DNA from 3 places in the Pantoea sp. SGAir0184 genome. Region 2 is predicted to be linked to each of the others. Evidence: riboswitches for the same ligand, from Rfam matches in the RefSeq annotation. Region 2 holds a riboswitch; each other region holds the start of a gene.
What was found. Region 2 has a riboswitch for thiamine pyrophosphate ahead of C1N60_RS21940 (FAD-dependent oxidoreductase). Riboswitches for the same ligand answer to the same signal wherever they lie in the genome.
Positions count from the first base shown of each region.

Region 1: another riboswitch for thiamine pyrophosphate. It lies ahead of C1N60_RS20925 (LuxE/PaaK family acyltransferase); the one in region 2 lies ahead of C1N60_RS21940 (FAD-dependent oxidoreductase).
Region 3: another riboswitch for thiamine pyrophosphate. It lies ahead of thiB (thiamine ABC transporter substrate binding subunit); the one in region 2 lies ahead of C1N60_RS21940 (FAD-dependent oxidoreductase).

Region 1 covers NZ_CP028051.1:196,932-204,986, forward strand. The annotation lists gene C1N60_RS20910 (four-helix bundle copper-binding protein) at 1-167, shown strand, start outside; gene C1N60_RS20915 (SDR family oxidoreductase) at 227-1,000, opposite strand; gene C1N60_RS20920 (acyl-CoA reductase) at 1,020-2,468, opposite strand; gene C1N60_RS20925 (LuxE/PaaK family acyltransferase) at 2,465-3,574, opposite strand; TPP riboswitch at 3,643-3,772, opposite strand; gene ddpX (D-alanyl-D-alanine dipeptidase) at 3,847-4,389, opposite strand; gene C1N60_RS20935 (M24 family metallopeptidase) at 4,419-5,567, opposite strand; gene C1N60_RS20940 (M20 family metallopeptidase) at 5,564-6,793, opposite strand; gene C1N60_RS20945 (dipeptide ABC transporter ATP-binding protein) at 6,804-8,055, opposite strand, start outside.
Region 2 covers NZ_CP028051.1:393,715-401,769, forward strand. The annotation lists gene C1N60_RS21920 (LysR family transcriptional regulator) at 1-382, opposite strand, end outside; gene C1N60_RS21925 (pirin family protein) at 506-1,231, shown strand; gene C1N60_RS21930 (glycine zipper 2TM domain-containing protein) at 1,485-1,694, shown strand; gene C1N60_RS21935 (6,7-dimethyl-8-ribityllumazine synthase) at 1,850-2,287, opposite strand; TPP riboswitch at 2,453-2,572, shown strand; gene C1N60_RS21940 (FAD-dependent oxidoreductase) at 2,699-3,643, shown strand; gene thiS (sulfur carrier protein ThiS) at 3,627-3,824, shown strand; gene C1N60_RS21950 (thiazole synthase) at 3,828-4,586, shown strand; gene C1N60_RS21955 (HesA/MoeB/ThiF family protein) at 4,597-5,565, shown strand; gene C1N60_RS21960 (ABC transporter ATP-binding protein) at 5,562-6,278, shown strand; gene C1N60_RS21965 (ABC transporter permease) at 6,262-6,996, shown strand; gene C1N60_RS21970 (ABC transporter substrate-binding protein) at 7,006-7,935, shown strand.
Region 3 covers NZ_CP028050.1:3,497,554-3,505,608, reverse strand. The annotation lists gene rapA (RNA polymerase-associated protein RapA) at 1-273, opposite strand, end outside; gene polB (DNA polymerase II) at 425-2,785, opposite strand; gene C1N60_RS16670 (DedA family protein) at 2,955-3,719, shown strand; gene thiQ (thiamine ABC transporter ATP-binding protein ThiQ) at 3,716-4,417, opposite strand; gene thiP (thiamine/thiamine pyrophosphate ABC transporter permease ThiP) at 4,401-6,011, opposite strand; gene thiB (thiamine ABC transporter substrate binding subunit) at 5,987-6,973, opposite strand; TPP riboswitch at 7,020-7,113, opposite strand; gene sgrR (HTH-type transcriptional regulator SgrR) at 7,184-8,055, opposite strand, start outside.

The DNA of each region.
Region 1 (8,055 bases), 200 kb from region 2:
TGGCTGCCCAGAGTGAACTGAGCGAGCAGCTCTGTACCATCACGTCGATGGCCTGTCAGCTGGCTGGTTGGGAGTGCCAGAAGCACCAGCATCCGCACTGTCAGACCTGTGCTGAAATTTGCCTGCAGTGCGCAGATAGCTGCATGACGGTGGGCATGGCGGAATAACGGATTGAGGTACCGGGCGGGCGGTGGCAGGTCGCCAGTGCGGCGACTGGCGACCTGGCTTAATGATCCTGCATCACCAAACCGCCATCGACATACAGCGTCTGGCCGGTGACAAATTCGCTCCACGCTGATGCCAGAAACAGCACTGGCCCGGCGACATCCGCGGCGCGCGCCAGTCGTCCGAGCGGCGTTTGCGCCGTCAGCGCGTGGCGGACCGCTTCTGGCGTATGCTGACTGGCATCGGTGGGATACACCAGTCCCGGCGCCACGCAGTTCACCCGAATGCCCAGCGCCCCCAGTTCGGCCGCCAGCGTCCGGCTAAAGCCCGTCAGCGCGGCTTTTGCGGTGATATAGTCGTGATAAGCCACCGCTGGCCGGGCGATCAAATCACTCACCAGATTGATGATGCTGCCGCGCGCGCGGCGGCGCATCAGCGGCAAGGCCGCCTGACACACGTTGTAGCAGGCGTTCACTGCGCCATCAAACTGCGTCTGGTAAGCAGACCAGGACGTTTCCCAGAAGCGCTGGCGCCGGTCGGGATCGAAGCGATAAGGTGCGAAGGCATTGTTCACCACCACATCCAGTCGCCCGGTAGCGGCCTCGATCTGCTGCATCATATCGGCTACCTGTGCGGCGCAGGTTACATCGGCGGCAATCGCCAGTGCCCCCCCGCCCTGTGCTTCACAGGCCGCGACTACCTGCGCAGCGGCGTCGTGATTACGTAAATAGTTGACCACGACAAACGCGCCTTCGGCGGCAAAGGCCTGGGCAATGGCGGCGCCAATACCGCGACTGGCGCCGGTCACCAGCACGGTGTGATTGCTGAATTTCATTGCGTTTCTCCACGCCCGCTCAGTCAAGATAGGGCGCATAGTGTTCAGCGGCGGTTTCCGCCGCCTGTTCGATTTCGCACAGGGTAACCAGATCCAGCAGGCTAAAGCGGCCATCGTGATGCCAGCCCGCCTCCGGTGAAGTCATGTTACCCAGCGCCGTGATGCGCGTGACGCCCGCCGCCCCGAGTTGCGCCGCCAGCCGAAACAGCACCTCGGGCGCGGCCGCGAGGCCAACGCTTTGCAGATACGCGCGCTGCGCGGCTACCCAGCTTACCGTCTCCTCCAGCGTATCCACGGCAATCACCTTCAGCGTGCGCCCGAGCGCGCCCGGTTGTAACGGCTCCGGCTTATCGACGTACACCACCGCCCAGGCATCGTGCTCATCACCGTACAGCGTGCGGTCACCGCTCAGCGCACGCATTTCCTCCACGTTGCGCCACGCGGCCACAGCCTGACTTTCACCCAGCGTCAGCGTCGCGCGCGGATAGCGCTGTGCCAGCGCGGCAAGTTCATGGGCGAGGTAAGCAGCAAACTCCTGCGGCGACACCCGGCCACCGCGCTCAATAAACAGCGCCTGCGGCGAGTAACAGCCGGCCTGGTCATAGCGCATCACATCGTAAGCCACCTGACGCGCCAGCGCCGGACCGCGCCGCACGTCCAGCGCCGAGCGCGCCACCATGCCAAAACTGATTTTGTGGCCATGCGGCAGAAAGCGCGTGGCTGGCGGCAGACGCCGCTGCATCGCCGTCAGCGCGGCTTCTCCGCCATAAGCCATCACCACGTCTGCCTGGCGGAACCACTGCTGCTCAGTGCGTTCATCACCGCCCTGCCACCATACGACGGCCAGACAGTCGCCCAGCTGCGGATCGATCTCCGCCAGCAGCTGGGCGAACCAGCCCGCCATCAGCGGCTCAGCGCTCGCCACCTTGCCCACGCTTCCCGCCTTCACCAGCAGGCCGGCAATCAGGCTCCACAGCGGCAAACCCGGCACATTGCCGGCCCAGATCTGCAGCAACAGCTGCGGACCAAACGCGCGGACAAAGCCGCCTTTTGGCCGCGGCTGAAAATCGTCCAGCATCTGCACGTTGCCGAATTCCTCCGCCAGAAAACGCCGCAGCTGCGGTTCACGAAAGGTTTTGAGATAGCCGGTTAAACCGAGCCGCAGCATGTCGGCGTCATAGCCGGTAACCAGCGGCAGCAACCGCTCCGCCTGCTGGCGCACCGGGTGCGAACGGTCAAGCAGGCGCGCGATGGCTTCATCAATCAACGCGGTGATGCGCGCTACGCTCAGGGTGTGCAGGTAGCGGCGCGCGTTATCGCGTACGCTGGCCGCCAGCGTGGCAATCTGCGCCTCGGACAGCACCGGCACACACACTTCCAGCGCGCTGCCCTGCTGGCCAAAGTGCAGGCTGTGCCACGCCACCTCGCTGTGGCGGATGCCCGGCAGATGTCCGGCATACACTTTCATGCCCGTGCCTGCGCGGCAGCGAGAAACGATTCCATCGCCAGCGAGCAGCCTTTGGCATCCGCGCCCGCGACGCGCCCCAGCAGCTGAAACCCGCCGGGCACCATCACGCCGGCATCTTCGGTCAGAATGGCGGAAACAGAATTGAAATGGGCGAGATCGTGATGCACCAGTACGCCTGTCTCACCTTCCGGCACCTCCGCACCGGTCAGCGGGTTGACCACGCGCGTGCGGATCCAGTGCGGTCCGGATTTCACCGGCGGGCAGATTTCATTGCCGGAATCGTAAAACTGCGTGCTGAGTTCAGTCATGCCGTACATATTGATGCAGTGCGAACGCGGAACGCCGAGCGTCTGCTGCAGCACGCTATAAAACGCCTCCGCCGCCACTTCACGCGACTGGCCCTTAAAACCCCCGGTGTCGAGGATGCGGCTGCCCGGCGGCAGCCTGAAACGCCGCTGCTGACGCGCCAGTTCGTCCAGCAGGTGGACAAAACTGTAGCTGGCACCCAGCAGGGCATAGGGTTGGCCGCTGGCCTGCGCCTGCTCCAGCGCGGCGATCAGACGAGGCAGTTTCAGCCCCTGCGCATCCACCATCACTTCGCTGTCTTGCGTGCCACATTCTTGCATCGCCAGCGTCAGATAATGGGCCAGCGAAGAGTTGGGCAGCTCGCTGCTGTGCGGAAACAGGATCGCCATCGGCAGGCGCGGATATCCGGCCATAAAGCGCTGGCGGAAATTGATCAGCATCGAGCGATCGTAAACCGCCAGCGTCGGGTGATAGCTGCGCCCCCGGCCGGTCCCCGTGGTGCCGCTGGTCATAAAGATGTGGGGAATCTCCGCCACCGGACGGCAGCTCAGCGTCAGATCTTTAAACGCCGTAATCGGCACCGCCGGAATCTGCCGCCACTGTTTGACCGTCAGCGGCGTGCGGCCGCGCTGGCGGGCGAAGCGGGCGTAAGGAAGATTGTGTTCGAATTGCCACGCGAACAGCTGCAGCGCCAGCTGGTTGAAATCCGCTTCCGTGGTTTCTTCGCGCTGCATAAACGCCAGCAGCGCGGCGATGATTGACGCTTCGGTCATGAAGGTGCCCTCTTTGGACTGCGGCATAACGGCCAGCCAGGGCCTGAGAAATGCGCAGGATTCGCAGAAAGGCGCAAAGAGGGAATGAGGGCGTGCAGTGACCCTGGTTCCACATCCCTACGCCGGTATTAGCCGGATCAGGTTCAGAGGGTCACTACGTTGCCGGCCGTGACAGCCGCGCGGGTAGAATCTCAGCCCTCTAACAGGGCACCCCTTGGAACAAGCTGCATTCTGGGGTCGGAACGGAGGGCGTGTCAAGGCGGGAAGGCGCAGAACCCCCCGCTTCAGCAACGCGATTATTAACGCGCAATATCACTCACAGGAACGCGATCAGCCCGGCTGACGCAGGCAAAGCGATCGCTGAGCAGCGGATAGTTTTGCGCATCCGGCAGTTCAAAGTGCCACCATTCGGTGGGCATGCCGACAAAACCGCCGCCGAGCATGATGGCGTTCAGCAACAGGCGATGGCGCTGCGCCTGCTGCGGCACGTTGGGATGGAACGGGTGCGACTCAGCAGACATGTCGTCAAACCCGGTCCCCATCTCCAGAATGTTGCCCGACTCATCCACCAGCGTCACATCGATCGCCACGCCACGGCTGTGATTCGAGCCCCGCGTCGGTGGCACCACATAATCCGCGTCGGGACAGGCATCCCACAAGTGCCACTGCGCCTGCTGCGGACGATACGCGTCCAGCACCAGCAGGCGAAATTCCGCCAGCTGGGCGATATCGCAGCTGCGGCGCAGCGCGGCGGCGGCATCCGGATGCAGCAGCGCCTGCGCGTCGCGATAAATGGCATACCCGGCGATGTTATCGGCGGTGGCGTATTTTAGATCAAACATCAGGCCCGGCAAGGTGGCAGCCAAATCGATTAATTCAACGTCCTGCACTGTACATCATCCTGTTTATTGTTAGCCGGCAGCGTAAACGGCTGGCGCGGCAGCGTGGTGAGTCGCTCTGCGCCCTGTGCCGTGACGCGCACGGTTTCACTGAAGGCGAGGCCCTGCGCTGAAATATACATGTGAAATACCATGTTTTCCTCCAGTAACCACGGCGCCTGAGGATGAAAACAGCAGCTGAAATCGCTCGGACGCGGGGTGCGCGTATACAGACCCAGCGCATAACCAGTGATGTTGCTGTAATCCTCACGCAGCCCGGCGCTAAGCACCGCCTCGCGCGCGACGGCATCCACCGTGCAGGCCGCAACGCCCGGCTTCATCGCCCGTAGCTGGCGATCCTGAATGGCGATCAGCTGTTGTGCCAGCGCCGCGCGCGCCGCAGAGCTTTCACCGACAATCAGCGGACGCATCAGCCGCGCGCTGTAGTGCCGCACTTTTGGGATCAGCTCAACGTGCAGCACATCGCCCGCTTGCAGACGCTGCTCATGGCCGCTGGCATGCAAAAATCCGTTGTCGCCGCTGGCGATAACAATCGGTCCGGTTTCACCGCTGTCAGCACCGAGCCGCAGAAATTGTGCCGCCGCCAGCGCGGCGACATCTCGCACACGCCAGCCGCCCTGCACCTGCGCACTCAGCTGGGCCAGCGTGGCATCGGCAATGCTGGCGGCCTGGCGTAAGCTGGCGATTTCAGCCTGAAATTTAACGCTGCGCAACCGGTCGCTGATGCCGCTGACATCACACCAGCGCACCCCGGGCAGATGGCGCGCCAGCTGCTGCCAGCTGTGTACCGTCATGCCGTAGGATGCATAATCCGCGCCCAGCCGCGCCCGCTGATAGCCGCGCCGCGTCAGGCTCTGCGCCACCGCCAGCCACGGATCGTCTTCATCACGGTACGCGTCAATCGCCAGCTGCGGTGACTGCGCGCGGCACGGCGCGGCATCCAGCTGGCGCAGCACCATCCACGGTTCGTCCTGCAACGGCACCAGACAGGCACGATAACGCGTTTCCGACACGGTATAACCGGTTAACCATGCCAGCAGTTCGCCATGATCGATCAGCATCACCTCAATGTCGGCGGCGAGCATGGCGCTGCGCAGCCGTGACAGCGCGTCGGCGATCATGACGCCGGTTCAACCGGCTGGCAGATGTCGAGGATCGCCAGCAAATAGATACGCACCATATCGAGAAATTCACTGATCTCAACGCGCTCGTCCGGCATGGTGTTGTACTTGCCGCCGGGCCCGCACACGATGCCCTCCATACCCGCATGCTGATACAGGTGCGCCGCATCGGTACCGTAGAAGGCGGGCGGCGTGATCACCCCGGTGGGCTGCGGCGTACCGCGCACAGTCTGCCAGCCGCGATTGACCGCTTTAACGATTGGTGATTCCGGCGACACCTCAAACGGCAGCATGGTGGGTTTATCGCGCAGGCCGTCATCGAACAGCTGTGCCTGCAGGCCCGGATAGCGCTGGCACAGTGCATCCAGCAGGGCCTGCAGATCGGCCAGCACGCCGTCCACCGTTTGCCCCGGCGCAAAGCGGGCGGAGCCTTTCAGGCGGACAAAATCCGCGACCTGCGGCGGCCGCCACTCCTGCAAATCACGCCCCAGCGCACCGTGTACGGTGCCAATATGGCCACGGTTAATTTTGCGGTGTTCTGCGCTTTTCGCTCCGCTGAAGGTGATGTTATTGATCTGCGGAATCAGTTCGACCGCCGCCGCAATCGCGTCTACCGCCTCCTCACGCTTTGACAGATGGCGCGTATCGCCGGTCAGTTCAATGGTGAACATCAGCGAGCCGGCATGCATGGTCAGCGCCTGTAAATCCGTGGGTTCGGCATTGATGAAATAGTCGGCGCGTACACCCTGCTCAATGGCGGCCAGCGTACCGATGCCGCCCTGTAACTCGCCGACCACATAAGTGAGGATCACGTCACCCCTGAGCTTCACGCCGGCATCAATCAACGTCTTTAGCGCGCAGAAATAGGCGGCATCGCCCGCTTTCATGTTAGAAACGCCGATGCCGTAAATAAACTGATCGTCGATTTTCCCCGCCCACGGATCGACGGTCCAGCCTTCGGTGACCGGGTTAGTATCAAGATGACCGTTGAACAGCAGGCTGTGGCCGCCTCCGCTGCCGGCCAGCCGCCCAATAGCGTTCAGCCGATCGCCGGCCACCGGCTGCAGTTCCGTCTCCAGCCCGAGCTGCGCCATCTGTTCTGCCATATAGCGGGCTAATTCGCGTTCGCCCTCGGTGGCACTGTAACTTTTGTGCTGCACCATTTTTGCCAGGAAAGCGAGGCAGTATTCACGATCGATGTGATGAATTAACTGTTCAGGGTTCATGCGTTTCTCGTTATGCCACGGATTGGGTCAGATCAGGGATGTGCACGGCATCAAGCAGTGCACGGGTGTAAGGATGCTGTGCCTGCGCCCGCATATTCTCGCCGGGCAGCACTTCCACCACATCACCGCGATACATCACCGCCACGCGATGCGCGATCTGGCGGATGAGATTGAGATCGTGGGTGATGAACAGATACGCCGTGCCGTAGCGACGGCGCAGCTCCAGCAGCAGCTCGATAATGGTGGCCTGCACCGACACATCGAGCGCCGCCGTGATTTCATCGCAAATCACCAGGTCCGGCGGGTTAGCGAAGGCGCGCGCAATCGCCACGCGCTGCTTTTGCCCCCCCGACAGCGCGTGCGGATAGCGGCTGGCAAATTCCGCGGGCAGCCGCACTTCCTGCAGCAGACGCGCCACCGCCTGCGCCTCGCTTTCTCCCGGTGGCAGTCCATACAGCCGCAGCGGACGGGCGATAATTTCGCCGACGGTCATGCGCGGATTGAGTGACGCATCCGGATGCTGAAAAATCATCTGCACGCGGCGGCGATACGCCGGGTCCATTTGCGCGCGGCCATATAACGTCGCGCCGCAGAAGTCGATGCTGCCAGTGAACGGCACCAGACCCGTTATCGCCTTGCCGAGTGAAGATTTACCCGAACCGGACTCGCCGACCACGCCGAGAATTTCGCCCTGATGCACCGTCAGCGAAACCGCATTGGCGGCCCGCGTCGTGTTCGCCTCCCGTTTCAACAGCCGATCGAGCACGCCGTGCTGGCCATAATCAATCGTTATCGCCTGCAGGCTGAGCAGCGGCTGACTGCCGGCCGCATCCGCGACCAGCCGATGCTGCGGATCCGGCACCGCGGCAATCAGTTTGCGCGTATACGGATGCGCGGGCGCGCTGAACAGCGTGCGCGTCGCGGCCTGCTCGACGATGCGGCCCTGCTCCAGCACGCACACGCGGTCGGCCACTTTCGCCACCAGCGCCAGATCGTGTGAGATATACAGCGATGCGACGCCGGTCTCGGCGCGCAGTCGCTCGTAAAGATCGAGGATTTGCGCCGAGCTGATGACGTCCAGCGCCGTGGTCGGCTCATCAAAAATCAGGCAGTCCGGCTGGCAGGCGAAGGCGGTAGCGATCAGGATGCGCTGCTTCTCACCGCCGGAAACCTGATGCGGATAGCGCTGCATCATGCGTGCCGGGTGCTTCAGCTCGACATCGCGCAGCAGAGATTCCCCCAGCTGCTGCGCTTCGCGCGCT
Region 2 (8,055 bases):
CCGCCAGTTCCACCTGGAACTGGATACCGGGATGCTGGCTCAGGAATTCGGCGATATAAGGGGAAAGATGGCTGATGCCGAACGACATCGGCACGCTGAGACGAAAACTGCCGCGCAGCACCTGACGACGACCAGACACCGCCAGTTCGGCTTCCTGCACATCATCCAGAATGCGCTGCGCATGCTGGGCAAACAGCTGGCCGTTGTCGGTAACGGACAGTTTGCGCGTATTGCGATTCAGCAAACGCGCCCCGAGTGACTCTTCCAGCGCGGCGATGCGCCGGCTGACGTACTGCTTGGAGAGCATCAGCTGTTCAGCCGCAGCGGTAAAGTTGCCCGCTTTGATTACGGCGACGTAAATTCGGAGATCTTCAATCTGCATATTGTCCACTTATCTGTGACAGTCATTGTCATACAGGCGCATTGTTGGGCAAATCAGTTTACGTATACTGGTCAGCAACGGGAAGGGCCTTCGCCCTCCAGCTAAAAATTTTAGGAGCAGACCATGATTGAACAACGACTGTCCGAACAACGTGGCTTAGGCGATCACGGCTGGCTGCATTCACGCCATACCTTTTCGTTTGCCAGCTACTGGGACCCACAACAGACCGGTTTCTCCGATCTGCTGGTGATTAACGATGATCAGGTAGCACCGGGTCGCGGTTTCGGTGCGCATCCGCACAACAACATGGAGATTATCTCTTACGTGCTGGAAGGCGCGCTGGAGCATAAAGATTCCATGGGTACCGGTTCGGTTATCGTGCCCGGTGACGTGCAGCTGATGAGCGCCGGTAGCGGCGTAACGCACAGCGAGTTTAACCACTCGAAACAGGACAATGTGCACTTCCTGCAGATCTGGATTGTGCCGGCAGAACGCGGTACCGAGCCAGGTTACCAGCAGGTGTCAGTGGCAGAGGCCGACAAACGTGGTCAGCTGCGCCTGATTGTTTCGCCACAAGGCGACAACGGCTCGCTGCGCGTACGTCAGGATATGCGTATTTACGCGGGACTGTTTGACGGTGCTGAGCAGCAGACGCTGGAACTGGCTAACGATCGCTATGCTTATATTCACGTGGCGCGCGGCAGCATTGAAGTGAATGGCGTGAGCTTCAAAGCCGGCGACGGCGCGCGCGTACGCAATGAGACGGCGCTGCAGTTCGCCAACGGTAACAATGCTGAAGTGCTGGTGTTTGATTTACGACCAGTAGAAGTTAATCATCCGCAGCGTTAATTCATTGCGCGGTAAGTCATCGAGGCATGGCGTGAACCTTCACGCCATGCCTTTTTATTTGGCTTAAGGTACGAATAATAACCAGCACCTGGCAGGTCCGGCATAAAATAGGAATTTTTACCTTCCACAAAAATGCAAAGCCCCTTAAATTTGCCTCCAGGATAAGCACGCTACGCCAGGTATTTGGCGGCTAAACAACAAACAAAGTTAACACTATTACATTCCATTAGAATTAATGGTAATGAGGATTTTGATGGTTTTAAAACGCAGCTTTAATATCGCAGTGGTATTGGTTTTAGCCTTTTCTGTAACGGCTTGTGGCATGTCTCATCGTGGCCGCAACACCGCCATTGGCGCTGGTGTAGGTGCGGTAGGCGGCGCCGTTCTGACCGGCGGCAGCACCTTCGGTACCCTCGGCGGCGCGGCTATCGGCGGCCTGATTGGTCACGAAGTCAGCCGTTAATTCCACCGCTACTCAGGATTTCGCCAGCCGGAATGCTGGCGAAATCATTTCACTTCATAACCTGCCGTCAATAGCCCCGCGTTGAAATATTCATCGGCCAGAAATTTCTTTATTTAATCCGGCCATCAATTATTACCGCTACCGCTTAAAAAATATTAATCGATCTGTAGCTGATGAATCATCAGAGCGGCGCGTGCGGCTTCTTTGCCTTTTTTAATAAAATGTTCGGTATAAAACGCTTCAATCGCATCGACCGGCTGAAAATTGTGCGGAGTGAGTGATACCGAAAACACCGGAACATTGGTGGCGAGCTGTACATTCATCAGGCCATCGACGACGGCCTGCGCGACAAAGTCATGGCGATAGATGCCACCGTCGACCACCAGCGCGGCGCAGACAATCGCATCAAATTTGCCGGTTTCGGCCAGGCGTTTAGCCAGCAGCGGCATTTCAAACGCGCCGGGTACGTCATAGCTTTTTAATGTATTTTCGACGCCTTGTTCGGTCAGTTCCTGCTCAAATCCCACCAGCGCGTTGTTCACGATCGCCTGATGCCATCCTGCTTTAATAAAAGCCACACGAAACTTATTCATAATGCTTCCATGATTAGCTGAAAAATTTATAAGTGAATAATAAAAAAGTCTTTTTTATCATCTGCCCGCTATCCGTCTGGTATACCATATGTTGCAATTTTGATCCACAACGCGGGCAGCGCAGTTAACGTGCTGCTTGACGCCAGCCAGCGCCTGCAATACAAATAGACGCGTCGGGGGAGTCTCGCCTGAGAGACTGAGAGGCTAATAGCGCACTGCGCGGCTTAGCGACCCTTTGAACCTGACCCAGTTGATACTGGCGTAGGAAGACTGACGGCTCATGTGCAAAGCCGTCTGGCGCAAAGGCGAGCCCGATCGCTGGCGTCGATTCCCTTCACCTGTATCTGCGGGTCTCAGTTATCACTGAGAGGCCGATGTGAATTTCCCAGATTATTTACCGGAACGTGATTCATGAGCCGCTGGAGCGTGCTCGGTAGCGGCGTGTCCGGGCTTTGTGTTGCCACGCTACTGGCTGAGCGCGGCGAAACCGTCGAGGTCATTGATGATGAAGCGCGTCAGCCTGCCTCGTGGTTTGCCGGTGGCATGCTGGCGCCGTGGTGTGAAGCTGAAAGCGCGCCAGCCGACGTAATTACCCTCGGCCAGCATGCTGCGGCATGGTGGCAAACGCGCGTCAGCAGCGTGGTGCATCAGGGTACGTTAGTGCTGGCACCGCCGCGTGATAACCCGGAGTTAAACCGCTTCGCGCGCATGACGACGGCGCATCAATGGGTTGATCCGGCGTCGCTTGAACCGGCGCTGGAAAACCGGTTTGCGCGCGGACTGTTTTTCCCGCGCGAAGCACATCTCGATCCGCGCCGTGCGCTGGCTGAACTGCGTGACAAACTGCTGCAGCGCGGCGTCCGCTTTGATGCGCGCCAGCCATCGGGCCGGATCATCGACTGTCGCGGTATCCATGCCAGAGCGCAGCTCTCCGGCCTGCGCGCGGTGCGTGGGGAAATGCTGATCCTGCAGAGTCATGAGGTGTCATTTTCCCGGCCGATTCGTCTGCTCCATCCGCGTTTTCCCTGTTATCTGGTGCCGCGTCGCGACGGCCACTTCATGCTCGGCGCCACCATGATCGAAAGCGACGATGCCAGCGCTATCAGCGCGCGCGCCATGATGGAACTGCTCAGCGCGGCCTACACCCTGCACCCGGCGCTGGCGGAAGCGCGCGTCAACGAAAGCGGCAGCGGTCTGCGTCCGGCATGGCCGGCTAATCTGCCGGAAATCCACTATCACAACGGTATTTTTTATCTTAACGGCATGTATCGTCACGGTTTTCTGCTGGCACCAATGATGGCAGAACAGCTGATGCAGCGCCTGTCCGGGGAGGTTAGCCATGAATATTCAGCTTAACGGCCGCACCATCAGCACTGAGGCCAGCAGCCTCAGCGAATTGCTGATCGAACAGCAAATCGATGCGGTCTGTGTTGCCACCGCCTGCAATGGCGATTTTGTGCCGAAAAGTCAGTATGCCAGCCTGCAGTTGCAGGAAGGCTGGCAGCTGGAAGTCCTGTCACCGATGCAGGGAGGCTGAGCGATGTTTTACGATTTTACACCGCAGTCACGCTTGCTGCTCGGCACCGCAGGCTACCCTTCACCGGCGATTTTGCAGCAGGCGATCGCCGCATCCGGCAGTGAAATTATCACTGTCAGCCTGCGCCGCGAAGGCACGGCGGGCGCGGCTTTTCGCGAGCTGCTGACGGGCCTGAATGTGCGCGTGCTGCCCAATACCGCTGGCTGCCACACGGTCAAAGAGGCCGTCACCACCGCGCACATGGCGCGCGAGTTGTTTAACACGCCGTGGATCAAGCTGGAAGTGATTGGTCATGCCGACACGCTGCAGCCCGATCCGTTCGCGCTGGTCGAAGCGGCACGCATTCTGTGCGCCGACGGCTTCCAGGTGTTTCCCTACACCACGGAGGATCTGATTGTCGGTGAAAAACTGCTGGCCGCCGGCTGTGAACTGCTGATGCCGTGGGGCGCGCCCATCGGCTCCGGCCAGGGACTGCGAAATATTGACGGGCTGCGGGCGATGCGAGCCTGGTTCAGCGATATTCCACTGATCATTGATGCCGGCATCGGCGCACCGTCACAGGCAGCGCAGGCTATGGAGATGGGCTTCGATGCCATCCTGCTCAATACCGCCGTGGCGAAAGCGGGCGATCCGGTGGCGATGGCGCGCGCGTTCAGCCAGGCGATCGCCGCCGGGCAGGGCGCGCGCGATGCCGGGCTGATGGAGAAGCGTGATATGGCCGTGGCCTCAACGCCGATCTTCGGCCTCGCTAACCTGAACTAAGGAGCGCGCAATGGAACGCTACCAACGCCAGATGATGCTGCCGGAAATTGGCGTCGTCGGGCAGCAGAAACTGGCTCGCGCCCGCGTGCTGGTAGCCGGTGCCGGTGGGCTGGCCGCCACGCTGCTGCCTCAGCTGACGGGCGCGGGCGTCGGTCAGCTGTGCCTGTACGATGATGATCAGGTCGCGCTGCATAACCTGCATCGCCAGACGCTGTTCACCCTGCAGGATGTGGGTCGCAGCAAAGCTGTGGCGGCGCAGCAGGCTTTGCAGCAGCGCAATCCTGAGGTGCAAATCGAAGCGGTGCCCGAGGCGCTGAGCGCCAGCAATATCGCGCAGGCGCTGACGGGGTGCGATCTGGTGATTGATGCCGCCGATAACTTCGCGGTGACTTACCAACTGTCTGATGCCTGTTTCCAGGCAGGCATACCGCTGATCAGCGCCTCGGTGCTGGGTCGTCAGGGCTATGCTGGCGGTTTTTGCGGCGGCGCGCCGAGCTATCGTGCGCTGTTTCCGCAGCTGCCTGCTTCCGCGGCTAACTGTAACACCGCTGGCGTGATGGGCCCGGCCGTGGCGGCGCTGGGGGCGATGCAGGCGCAGATGGCGCTCAGCGTACTGCTCGGGCTGCAACCCTCACCGCTCGGCTGCATGGTCAACTGTGACTTCGTCAGCTGGCACTTTCGTTCGTTCCGCTTTGATGCGGCACAGGAACCGGCCCAGCCCGGCGTGCCGTTTATTGATGCTCACCTGTTACAACCCGGAGACTGCATTGTGGAGCTGCGCAGCTGCGAAGAGGCGCCCGCCAGCGTGGCCGAACGGGTTGAGCGCGTGCTGCCGCACGAACTGGACGCCTGGCAGCCACCGGCGGATCGCCGCATCGTACTGGTCTGCGCCAGCGGCATCCGGGCAGCGCAGGCGGCCAGCGCACTGGCGCAGCGCGGCTTTAGCCACCTGGCAATTCTGGCGGCGCGGCGGCCATGACGCAGGACATCCGCTTTGACCAGGTGAGCTTTGCCTGGGGCGAAAAACAGCTATGCGATCGGCTCAATCTGCAACTGCGCGGCGGCAAAACCACGGTGCTGCTGGGCTGCAGCGGCATTGGTAAAAGCACGCTGCTGCGTCTGGTGGCCGGCTTAGTGCAGCCGCAGCAGGGCAGCCTGAGCGGTATTGCGCAGCACGTGGCATGGATGGGGCAGCAGGATCTGCTCTATCCGTGGCTGACGGTGCTGGAGAACGTGATGTTGACGGCGCGTCTAAGCGGTGCGAAGCCGGACCGCGTGCGGGCGCACCACTTGCTGGCACAGGTGGGACTGGAAGACGAGGCGCAAGCCGCGCCCTCACAGCTCTCGGGTGGCATGCGGCAGCGGGTCGCGCTGGCGCGCACGCTGTATGCGCAGCGCGAGCTGGTGCTGATGGATGAGCCATTCGCCACGCTGGATGTGATGACCAAACACCAACTGCAAACGCTGACCGCGACGCTGCTGCGCGGCAAAACGGTGCTGCTGGTGACCCACGATCCGCTGGAAGCCTGCCGTATGGCCGATGACATTCTGCTGTTGCACGGCCAGCCGCTGCAGATGACGCACTGGCCTGTGCCGAACGGTACGGTGCCGCGCGCGCTCAATGATGCCGGACTGCTGCAGGCGCAGGCCGAACTCTTTTCCCGACTGAATTCCTATGAAAAAGCTGAGTAGTGGTATCTACCTGATCGCGGTGGTGCTGGGCGTGTGGCTGCTGGCGCGCCACAACGGCGTACCGGCATTTCTGCTGCCGGCACCGCAGGCGGTGCTGGAGGCTCTGTGGCAAAAGCGGCAGCTGCTCGCGCATCACGCAATGTTTACGCTGGCGGAAATTGTGCTGGCGCTGCTGCTGGGCGTCGGCGGTGGCGTGGTGCTGGCGGTGCTGATGGCTTCCAGCCCGCTACTGCGTCGGGTGCTGTTTCCGCTGGTGACGGCCAGCCAGACCATCCCGGTATTTGCGCTGGCCCCGCTGCTGGTGCTGTGGCTGGGTTTTGGCATCGCGTCAAAAGTCGTGGTGGCGGCGCTGATTTTGTTTTTCCCGCTGTGCCTGTCGCTGTTCGACGGTTTATGCCGTACGCCTGCCGGCTGGCTGGAGCTGGCGCAAACGCTGTATCCCTCGCGCTGGCGAATTTTCTGGCGCGTGCGCTGGCCGGCTGCGCTGCCGCAGTTTTTCGCCGGCCTGCAAATGGCGGTGGTGCTGGCACCCATTGGGGTGGTGATCGGCGAGTGGGTCGGTGCCAGCGAAGGGTTGGGCTACCTGATGATGCAATCCAACGCGCGGCTGGAAACGGCCACCAGTTTTGCCGCACTGCTGCTGTTAATGAGCCTGGCGCTGCTGCTCTCAGCGGCCGTGGCGCTGGTGCGTAAAAAATTTCTCTGGCAATCATACTAAGGAACTTGAGTGAACAGACTTCTTCGTGCCATCGCTTCGTTACTGCTGCTGGCCACCGTCAACGCGCAGGCAGCCGAAAAGGTGCGGCTGCTGCTCGACTGGTTCATTAACCCAAACCACACGGCGATCTTTGCCGCTCAGTACAGCGGGGCGTTTAAACAGCAGGGGCTGGATGTCGAGATGATCGCACCGGCGGATTCCGCGTCGGTACCGCTGTTGCTGGCGGCAGGCAAGGCGGATCTGGCGATTAGCTATCAGCCACAGCTCTATACGCTGGTGGACAAGCAGGTGCCGGTAATCCGGGTTGGCACGCTTATTAACCAGCCGCTGAACACCCTGACAGCCGTATCGGGCGATATCCACAGTATTAAAGACTTCGCCGGTAAATCGATTGGCTATGCGATTCCCGGCGCGGAAGATGTGGCTATCCGCAACATGCTGAAATCGCAGGGCGTCGACGTTAACAGCGTGAAGCTGGTAAATCTGAATATGGACGCCGTCTCCGCGCTGCTGACGCATAAAATTGACGGCGCGCTGACCATCTTCCGTAACTACGAGCTGCTGGATTTGCAGGACAAAGGCGCAAAGCCGGTGTCGTTTAAACCGGAAGATTACGGCGTGCCGGCCTACGATGAGTTGATCATTCTGGCCAACAGCAACACAGCGGCAAACGATCCTCGCATCCCGGCATTTCTGCGTGGGCTGGATGCGGGCATCGCCTGGCTGCGCGCTCATCCGCAACAAGCGTGGCAGGCGTTCATTAAGCGTTATCCTGAACTGGATACGCCACTCAATCATCAGGCCTGGCAGGCGACGCTGCCTTATTTTGCAACGCACAGTGCGGAATTCAATCAGGCGCGTTATCAGGCATTTGGTGAATATATGAAAGCCAACGGGCTGATCACCACCGTGGCGCCGCTGGCGCGCTATTCACTGTAATTCGTCCGCTTGCGCCGTTTTCCCTGGCCGGGAGAACGGCGCGCGTTGACATTGCGTGCGGCCGGGGGACAAACGGAGACCCGCATCCCCGGTTTTCGGAAAATACTGGATTTCTGTGAC
Region 3 (8,055 bases), on a different contig from region 2:
GTCGGTATCAAGACGCGTGCCGATGTAAGTCACTAAATCGTTTTCGTTGCGGACTTCATCAACCTGCATCTGCCAGCCTTCGTGGCTGGTGACGGTATCACCCGGATTAAAAATCACGCGGGTGACCGGAGAATCATTACGGGCATAGAGGCGGTTTTCGCCGGTGGCGGGAAACATCAGTGTGACCATGCGCGTATCCAGCGCCACGACTGTCCCCAGTCCCAGCTCACTTTCCGTATCACTAATCCAGCGTTGACCCAGTGTAAAAACCATATATTTTTTGCTCGATTCTCTAAAAGATAGAAAGACGTTCGCCTGCTCTCAGACAATACCCCACCGCCAGACAGTTATCTGGTCAGCTGGTGCACGCGGTGAGAATCAGGAAGGGCGCTATGGTACTGGATGGCAGGGCATTCGTCACCTGTCAAAAAAGCCCCAGTTGCCCGGTGATCAGTGTAGCAAAGTCATCGCCGACAAACGGTAAAATCCCTTCGGCGATCGGCTGCAGCTGTTTGCTGACGTAGTGATCGTAATCCAGCGGCGTGCTGCGCGCTTCCAGCGGCTCCGGCCCGGCGGTGGCCATGACGTAGCGGATCGATCCGCCGTTCTGATACTGCAGCGGACGCTGCAGTTTACGGTTATGTTCATCGGCGAGGCGCGCGGCACGCACGTGGGGCGGCACGTTGCGTTCGTAATCTTTCAGCGGCCGGCGCAGGCGCTTTTTATATACCAGCAGATCGTCCAGCTCACCGGCCAGCAGCTGTGCCACGGTGTCGCGAATGTAATCCTGCCAGGGTTCACCGCGGAAGATGCGGCCATATAGCGTCTGCTGGAACTGCTGCGCCAGCGGCGTCCAGTCGGTGCGCACCGATTCTAGTCCCTTAAACACCAGCCGTTCGTCGCCGTCGCGGCGAATCAGTCCGGCATAGCGCTTTTTACTGCCCTGTTCGGCCCCGCGTATGGTTGGCATCAGGAAGCGGCTGAAGTGGGTTTCATACTCCAGCTCCAGCGCGCTGTCGAGACCGTAAGTCTGCTGCAGATGCTGTTGCCACCAGCGATTGACGTGCCCGGCCAGCCGCTGGCCGATCGCGGCGGCATCGGCTTCGCTGTGGGCGCTTTTCAGCCAGACAAAAGTAGAATCGGTGTCACCGTAAATCACGTCAAAACCTTCGGCTTCAATCAGCTCACGCGTTTGCTGCATGATGGCGTGACCGCGCAGGGTGATCGATGAGGCGAGGCGCGGATCGAAAAAGCGACAGGCGCTGGTGCCAAGTACGCCATAAAAAGCGTTCATGATGATCTTCAGCGCCTGCGACAGCGGCTGGTTGCCATCGCGTTTGGCGGCCTCGCGCCCCTGCCAGATCTGCCCGACAATCGCCGGTAAACAGTGGGTGCGGCGCGAAAAGCGCGCGTGGCGAAAACCGGGAACCGAATCGGCGTCGTCCGGATGCGCCAGGCCTTCGACCAGCCCGACCGGATCGATCAGAAAGGTGCGGATGATCGACGGATAGAGGCTTTTATAATCCAGCACCAGCACCGAATCATACAGTCCGGGGCGCGAATCCATCACGTAGCCGCCAGGGCTGGCTTCCGGTGCCACTTCGCCGAGATTGGGCGCGACAAAGCCGGCGCGGTGCATTCGCGGAATATACAGGTGGCTGAACGCCGCCACCGATCCGCCGTGGCGATCCACCGCCAGGCCATTGACGGTGGCGCGCTCCAGCAAAAACGGCATGATGGCGGTGTGCTGGAAAATACGCGTAACCAGCTCGCAATCCTTCAGGTTGTAGGTGGCCAGCGCCGGTTTGTCGTGGGCAAAGCGCCAGTTGATCTCTTCCATGCGCTGCCACGGATTGTTGATGGCTTTGCCTTCGCCCAGCAGCTCGCGCGACACCGCCTCCAGGCTAAATGAGGCGAAGTCCCAGAACGCCGATTTCAGCGCCTCGATACCGTCAATCACCAGCCGGCCGCTGGCCTGAGCGAAGAACACGCCGGGCTTAAAGCCGTGCTCGCGCCACTCCAGCGGCTGCTGCTGACGGCCAAGACGCAGCGGAATACCGTAGCGGTCGGCATGTTTTTGCAGCACGCGCAGGTCGAACTGCACCACGTTCCAGCCGATGATGACATCGGGATCGTGACGGGCGAACCAGGCGTTAAGCTGCTCCAGCAGCTGTGGCCGGCTGTCGAGGTAGATCAGCTCAAAATCCAGCTGGCTGGCATCACCGTTCGGCGGGCCGAGCATATACACCTGGCGCTGGCCGCAGCCCTCCAGCCCGATGCAGTACAGCTCGCCGTGCTCGGTGGTTTCGATGTCGAGCGACACCCATTTCAGCTGCGGACGGTAATCGGGATGCGGCTTGAGGCGCGCGTTGACGAGGCTGTCGCCGCGCGGCTCGCCGCTGAACCACACCGGTGCCGTGATAAAGCGCTCCATCAGGTAGCGTTCCGGCGGGCGGATATCTGCTTCATAAACCGCAATGCCGTTTTCACGCAGGCGTTTTTCGATGCTTTGCAGCTGTCGGTGGCTGCGGCAATAGAGTCCCAGCACCGGTCGGCGCCGGAAATCTTTCAGATCCAGCGGTTGCAGGCGCGTATGGCGCTCGTCGCGAATCAGCGCTTCGGTTTGCGCCTGGAACTCCCGGGGAATAAACGCCACCGACTCCTGCGCAGGCAGCACCAGGCGCTGCGGGCCCTGGTCGGTGGCCAGCCACAGCACTACTTCGCTGCCGGTCGGGGTATCCCGCCAGTGGCGAGTCAGCAAAAATCCTGCGCGCGGTTCGGTCACGTTAACTCCGGAGAATGAATTCATTTCAGTATATCATGGATGTTTATACAGTGTACTGCCGGTGGTGCCGTCGTCTGCGCGGCGCGGGCGTGCGGCAGCGCGGGGAATTGCTTGACGCTGTGGGGCTGTCTCAGGACAATCCAGCCTCTATATTCCGCAGAGGATAGTTATGGAAGCCTGGATCCAACACCTGTTTACGCAATCGCTGGAGTACGCGCTGATTGCCGTGGCGCTGGTGACCTTTCTTGAGTCGCTGGCGTTTGTCGGCCTGCTGCTGCCGGGAACGGTCCTGATGGCCAGCCTCGGCGCGCTGGTGGGCAGCGGACAAATCGGGCTCTATCCGGCGTGGGCCGCCGGGCTGGCCGGCTGTCTGATTGGCGACTGGGTGTCGTACGGCATTGGCTGGAAATTCCAGGGACCGCTGCACCGCTGGAAATACCTGCAAAAATACAAAGGGCTGCTGGATAAAACCGAGCACGCGCTGCATCAGCACAGCATGTTCACCATCCTCGTGGGGCGCTTTGTCGGACCGACGCGTCCGCTGATTCCGCTGGCGGCCGGCATGCTGGAGCTGCCGGTGCGTAAATTTCTGCCGCCGAACATTATCGGCTGCATCCTGTGGCCGCCGGCTTACCTGATGCCGGGCATTCTGGCGGGCGTGGCGATCGACGTGCCGCAGGCGGCGCAGGGCGACAGCTTCAAATGGCTGCTGCTGGCGGTGGCGCTGCTGCTGTGGATCGGCGGCTGGCTGCTGTGGCGCTGGTGGCGCAGCGGCAAAAGCGTCGACTGGGCCACGCCTTATCTGCCACTGGCGCGGCTGCGCTGGCTGGCTCCGCTGATGGCGCTCATCGGCGTCGGTGCCTTTATTGCGCTGCTGTTCCACCCGATGATGCCGATTTTTCTGCAGCTGCTGTGGAAAGTGTTCTTCGCTTAACGCGGCTGAACGCCAAGGATGGCGGCCGCCGGGCTTTCACCGCGCAGCAGGCTGGCGGTGCTGCCATCCCAGTACACCCGACCGTCAACAATCACCAGGCTGCGTGACGCAATCTGCTGCGCATCTTCCAGACTGTGTGACACCATCAGCAGCGTAATAGCGCGCGCCTCGCACACCGCGCGCACCAGCTGCAGCATCTCACTGCGCAGCGCCGGATCGAGTGCCGAAAACGGTTCGTCGAGCAGCAGCACCGGCTGATTGCGCAGCAGGCAGCGCGCCAGCGCCACACGCTGCCGCTGGCCGCCGGAGAGCTGGCCGGGCAGACGCGTCAGCATCGATTCCAGCCCGGTTTGCGCCGCAATCTGCTCTACCTGCTTCTGCTGTTGGCGCGTCAGCTTCAGGCCGGGATGCAGGCCCAGCCCCAGATTTTGCTGCACCGTCAGGTGCGGAAACAGATTGTTCTCCTGAAACAGCATCGATACCGGCCGCGCGGCAGGCACGCTGCGGGTGTGGTCGACGCCATCGATCAGCAGGCTGCCCTGGCTCACCGGCAGAAAGCCGCCGAGCAGGCTCAGCAGGGTACTTTTGCCCGCGCCGCTCGGGCCGAGAATGGCGAGACGTTCACCGGCCTGTGCGCTAAAGCTGAAGCGCATCGGCAGATGCTGGTAGAGATAAGTAAGGTTATTCAGTGTCAGCATGGCGACCCGGTAATTTTTCCATCAGCGTAAACAGCAGCAGGCATAACAGCAGCAGTAGCAGCGCGGTCACCGCGCCATCGGCACCGCGATAGGCGCCAATCTGCTGGAACAGATAAAACGGCAGGGTGCGGAAATCGGCGCTGCCGAACAGCGCCACCACGCCGAAATCGCCAATCGACAGCACGCAGGCAAAGGCCAGCGCCTGTGCCAGCGGACGTTTCAGCGCCCGCAGTTCAATCAGCCGCAGGCGAGTAAACCCGCTAATACCCAGCGAGGCGCACAGCTGAGCGTAGCGCGCGCTGAGGTCGCGCATCGGATTTTCCAGCACTTTCATCGCGTAGGGGATGGCGATCAGCGCGTTGGTGAAGATCACCAGCGCATCGGCGCGCTGCGGCAGGCCAACGGTGGCGTTGAACAGCAGGAAGAACCCACTCGCCAGCACAATGCCCGGCATTGCCAGAATCAGCATCCCGCTCAGTTCCATCGCCTGCGCGGCACAGCGATGCTGGCGCTGACGCAGTTCGCGGCTGCTCCACAGCAGCATCATGGTCAGCAGCACGCACAGCACACCGGCACCGAGTGCGATGCGCAGCGACGTCCACGTCGCCTGCCACAGCGCGGGCTGTTGCAGCGCGCCGGCAATGCCGCCGCGTAAGCCGTCGACCAGCACCGCCGCCAGCGGTGGCAGCAGTAACAGCAGCGCCAGCGTAATCAGCAGCGTATCCGCGACGCGTGCGCGCCAGGAATCCTGCGGATCGCGCCAGCCGCGCACCGTCTGGCTACCGGCCGGAATCGCTTTACTGAAGCGCTGACTGAGCAGCACCAGCAGCAGACAGCAGCCAAGCTGCAACAATGCCAGCAGCGCGGCGCGGCCGGGATCGTAATCAAAGCTAAGTGCCTGATAAATGGCCAGCTCCAGCGTGGTAGCCTGCGGACCGCCACCCAGTGCCAGCACGGTGGCAAAACTGGCGAAGCACAGCATAAAGATCAGCGCCGCCGTTGGCAGCAGCGGACGCCGCAGCCACGGCCACTCCAGCAGGCGAAACAGCGACCAGCCGCGCAGACCGAGCTGCGCCGCCAGCTGGCGCTGCTCGCCGGGAATGCTCTCCAGCGCCTGCAGCAGCATGCGCGTCGCCAGCGGCAGATTAAAGAACACGTGCGCCAGCAAAATGCCCTGCAGGCCGTAAGGCGAGAAGTGATAGTCGATACCGACGGCAGCGCACAGCTGCGCCAGCCAGCCGCTGCGCCCATAGACGCTCAGCAGACCGAATACGGCGACCAGCACCGGCAGCACCAGCGTCATGGCGCACAGGCGCAGCAGCAGGGTGCGGCCGGTAAAACGGCGGCGATAGAGCGCGCGGGCCAGCAGAATGGCTGGCAGCACCGAAAGCAGCGCTGACAGCAGCGCCTGTTCAAAGGAGAACGCCAGCACATGGTGCAGATAGCTATCGCTGAGCAGCGCGCGCCAGTCGGTGGCCGGCGCGGCGAGCAGCAGGGCACCGAGCGCCAGCAGCGCGACCGCACACAATAGCAGTGCGCTAAGCGCTCCGGGCAGCAGCCAGCCGGGCATCAGCGGCTGACGGCGCGCTGCCACGCGCTAATCCACGCCGCGCGATGGTCGGCCACCTCTGTCGGGGTGTATTGCAGCGCATTCGCGGGCACCGGTAACGCCTGATAACCGGCGGGTAAATCGCTTTTGATCACCGGATACATCCAGTTGCCGGTGGGAATGGTGCTCTGAAACGCTGGCGACACCATAAACTGCATGAATTGCTGCGCCAGCTGCGGCTGTTTGCTGCTGGCGAGCTGCGCGCCCACTTCTACCTGCAGATAGTGACCTTCGCTGAACGGCGCGGCGGCGTAGTTATCCTTTTTTTCTTCAATAAGGTGATAAGCCGGCGAGGTGGTGTAGCTCAGTACCAGATCGCTTTCGCCTTTGAGGAACAGACCATAAGCTTCGCTCCAGCCTTTGGTGACGGTCACGGTTTTGCTGGCCAGCTTCTGCCAGGCCGCCGGCGCGTCATCGCCGTACACTTTCTGCATCCACAGCAGCAGACCGAGTCCCGGCGTGCTGGTGCGCGGATCTTCATAAATCACCCGCCATTTTTTCGGGCTTTCGACCAGCTCCTTCAGGCTGTGCGGCGGATTCTTCAGCTTGTTTTTGTCATAAACGAACGCGAAGTAGCCGTAATCAAACGGGATAAAAGTGTCATTGTTCCAGCCGTCCGGCAGTTGTAGCCCGCGGGTATCCACCGTGCTTTTGCTGAACAGGCCGGTTTTTTCCGCCGCCTGAATCAGGTTATTGTCCAGCCCCAGTACCACGTCGGCCTTGCTGTTCTTTCCTTCCATACGCAGGCGATTAAGCAGCGATACGCCATCCTCCAGCGCCACATAGTTCAGCTCACAGCCGCAGCGGGCCTCAAAGGCTTTTTTCACTGCCGGACCGGGGCCCCAGTCGGCGGCGAACGAGTCGTAGGTATACACGGTGAGGACGGGTTTGGCCGCCAGAGCTGGCGCAGCGATCAGCAGCAACAGGGGCAGAACTTTATTTAACACTTTGCGTTCCTTAAGGAGAAGGTAAGGTTGCGTCGCAAAGGATCTGAGGGCGGAGCATCTCAAATCCCTACGCCGGTACGAGCCGGATCAGGTTCGACGGGTCTCTCTCAGCCAGTTAACCGGCACCCCGTTGAGAACGACATATTCTAGACATTTACAGGACAACGCGAAAGGTTCACCTGCCGGTCGTGTTGTCCGATGCTGCCCTTTTTACAGCTCCGGCGGGGCGAACCAGGCAGACTTGAAGTCAAACCAGCCGAGCGTGTTCAGCCGCACGCCACGCATGCTGCGCTGGCCCTCCAGCAGCAGCCAGTGATGAAACAGCGGATGCAGATAGTCGCTGTTTACCAGCTGTTTGCTCCACTCCGCCAGCGGCAGCGCTTTCTCTCGCCAGCGCGCGGCGTCGGCCTGCCAGTCGAGCGGGATACAGTGATGCATCAGCGGTAGCTCGTAGAGCTGAGCGAACAGGGCGTAGTCGAGCGGCAGGGTAAAGTTGACGCTGCCCAGCCAGATGTCACTCTCGCCCGCGCCGTCGAACCAGCTTTCGTAGCTCACTTCACGGGTAATCAGCTCAACGCCCTGCTGCGCCAGCAGTGGCCGCAGCGCATTGGCGATGCCCTCGTGTTCGACGTGGTGGCTGTACCAGCTGAGCGTCAGCTGGGTCACGCCGTCGGGCTTGTGGGCTGGGGTGATATCGCGCCGATGGTGCCAGCGCGGCAGCAGGCCATAAGCCGGGAACCAGTATCGCTGATAGCCGACGCCGGCATGATTGAGCAGCGCGATAGGGTTAAGCAGATCGCTCACCCAGCGGCGGAAACCGGCATCGCGCCCGCGTTCAGAGCGCTGATCGAACAAAAGAAAATAGCAGCCCTCTTCGAGGCGACTCTCTTCCGATTTTTCGTCGTCGTTTTCGCCTTCCAGTTTTACACCGGCGTAGACCAGCTCATCGCTGATCTCCGGCAGCACCCAGATCGAGACATCATCAATCAGCGCGCGGTAGCCGAAGTAGTCATCAAACGCGGCGATTTTCAGCTGGGTTTGCTGATTGCGCACCACGCTGTACGGACCGGTGCCAATGGGCT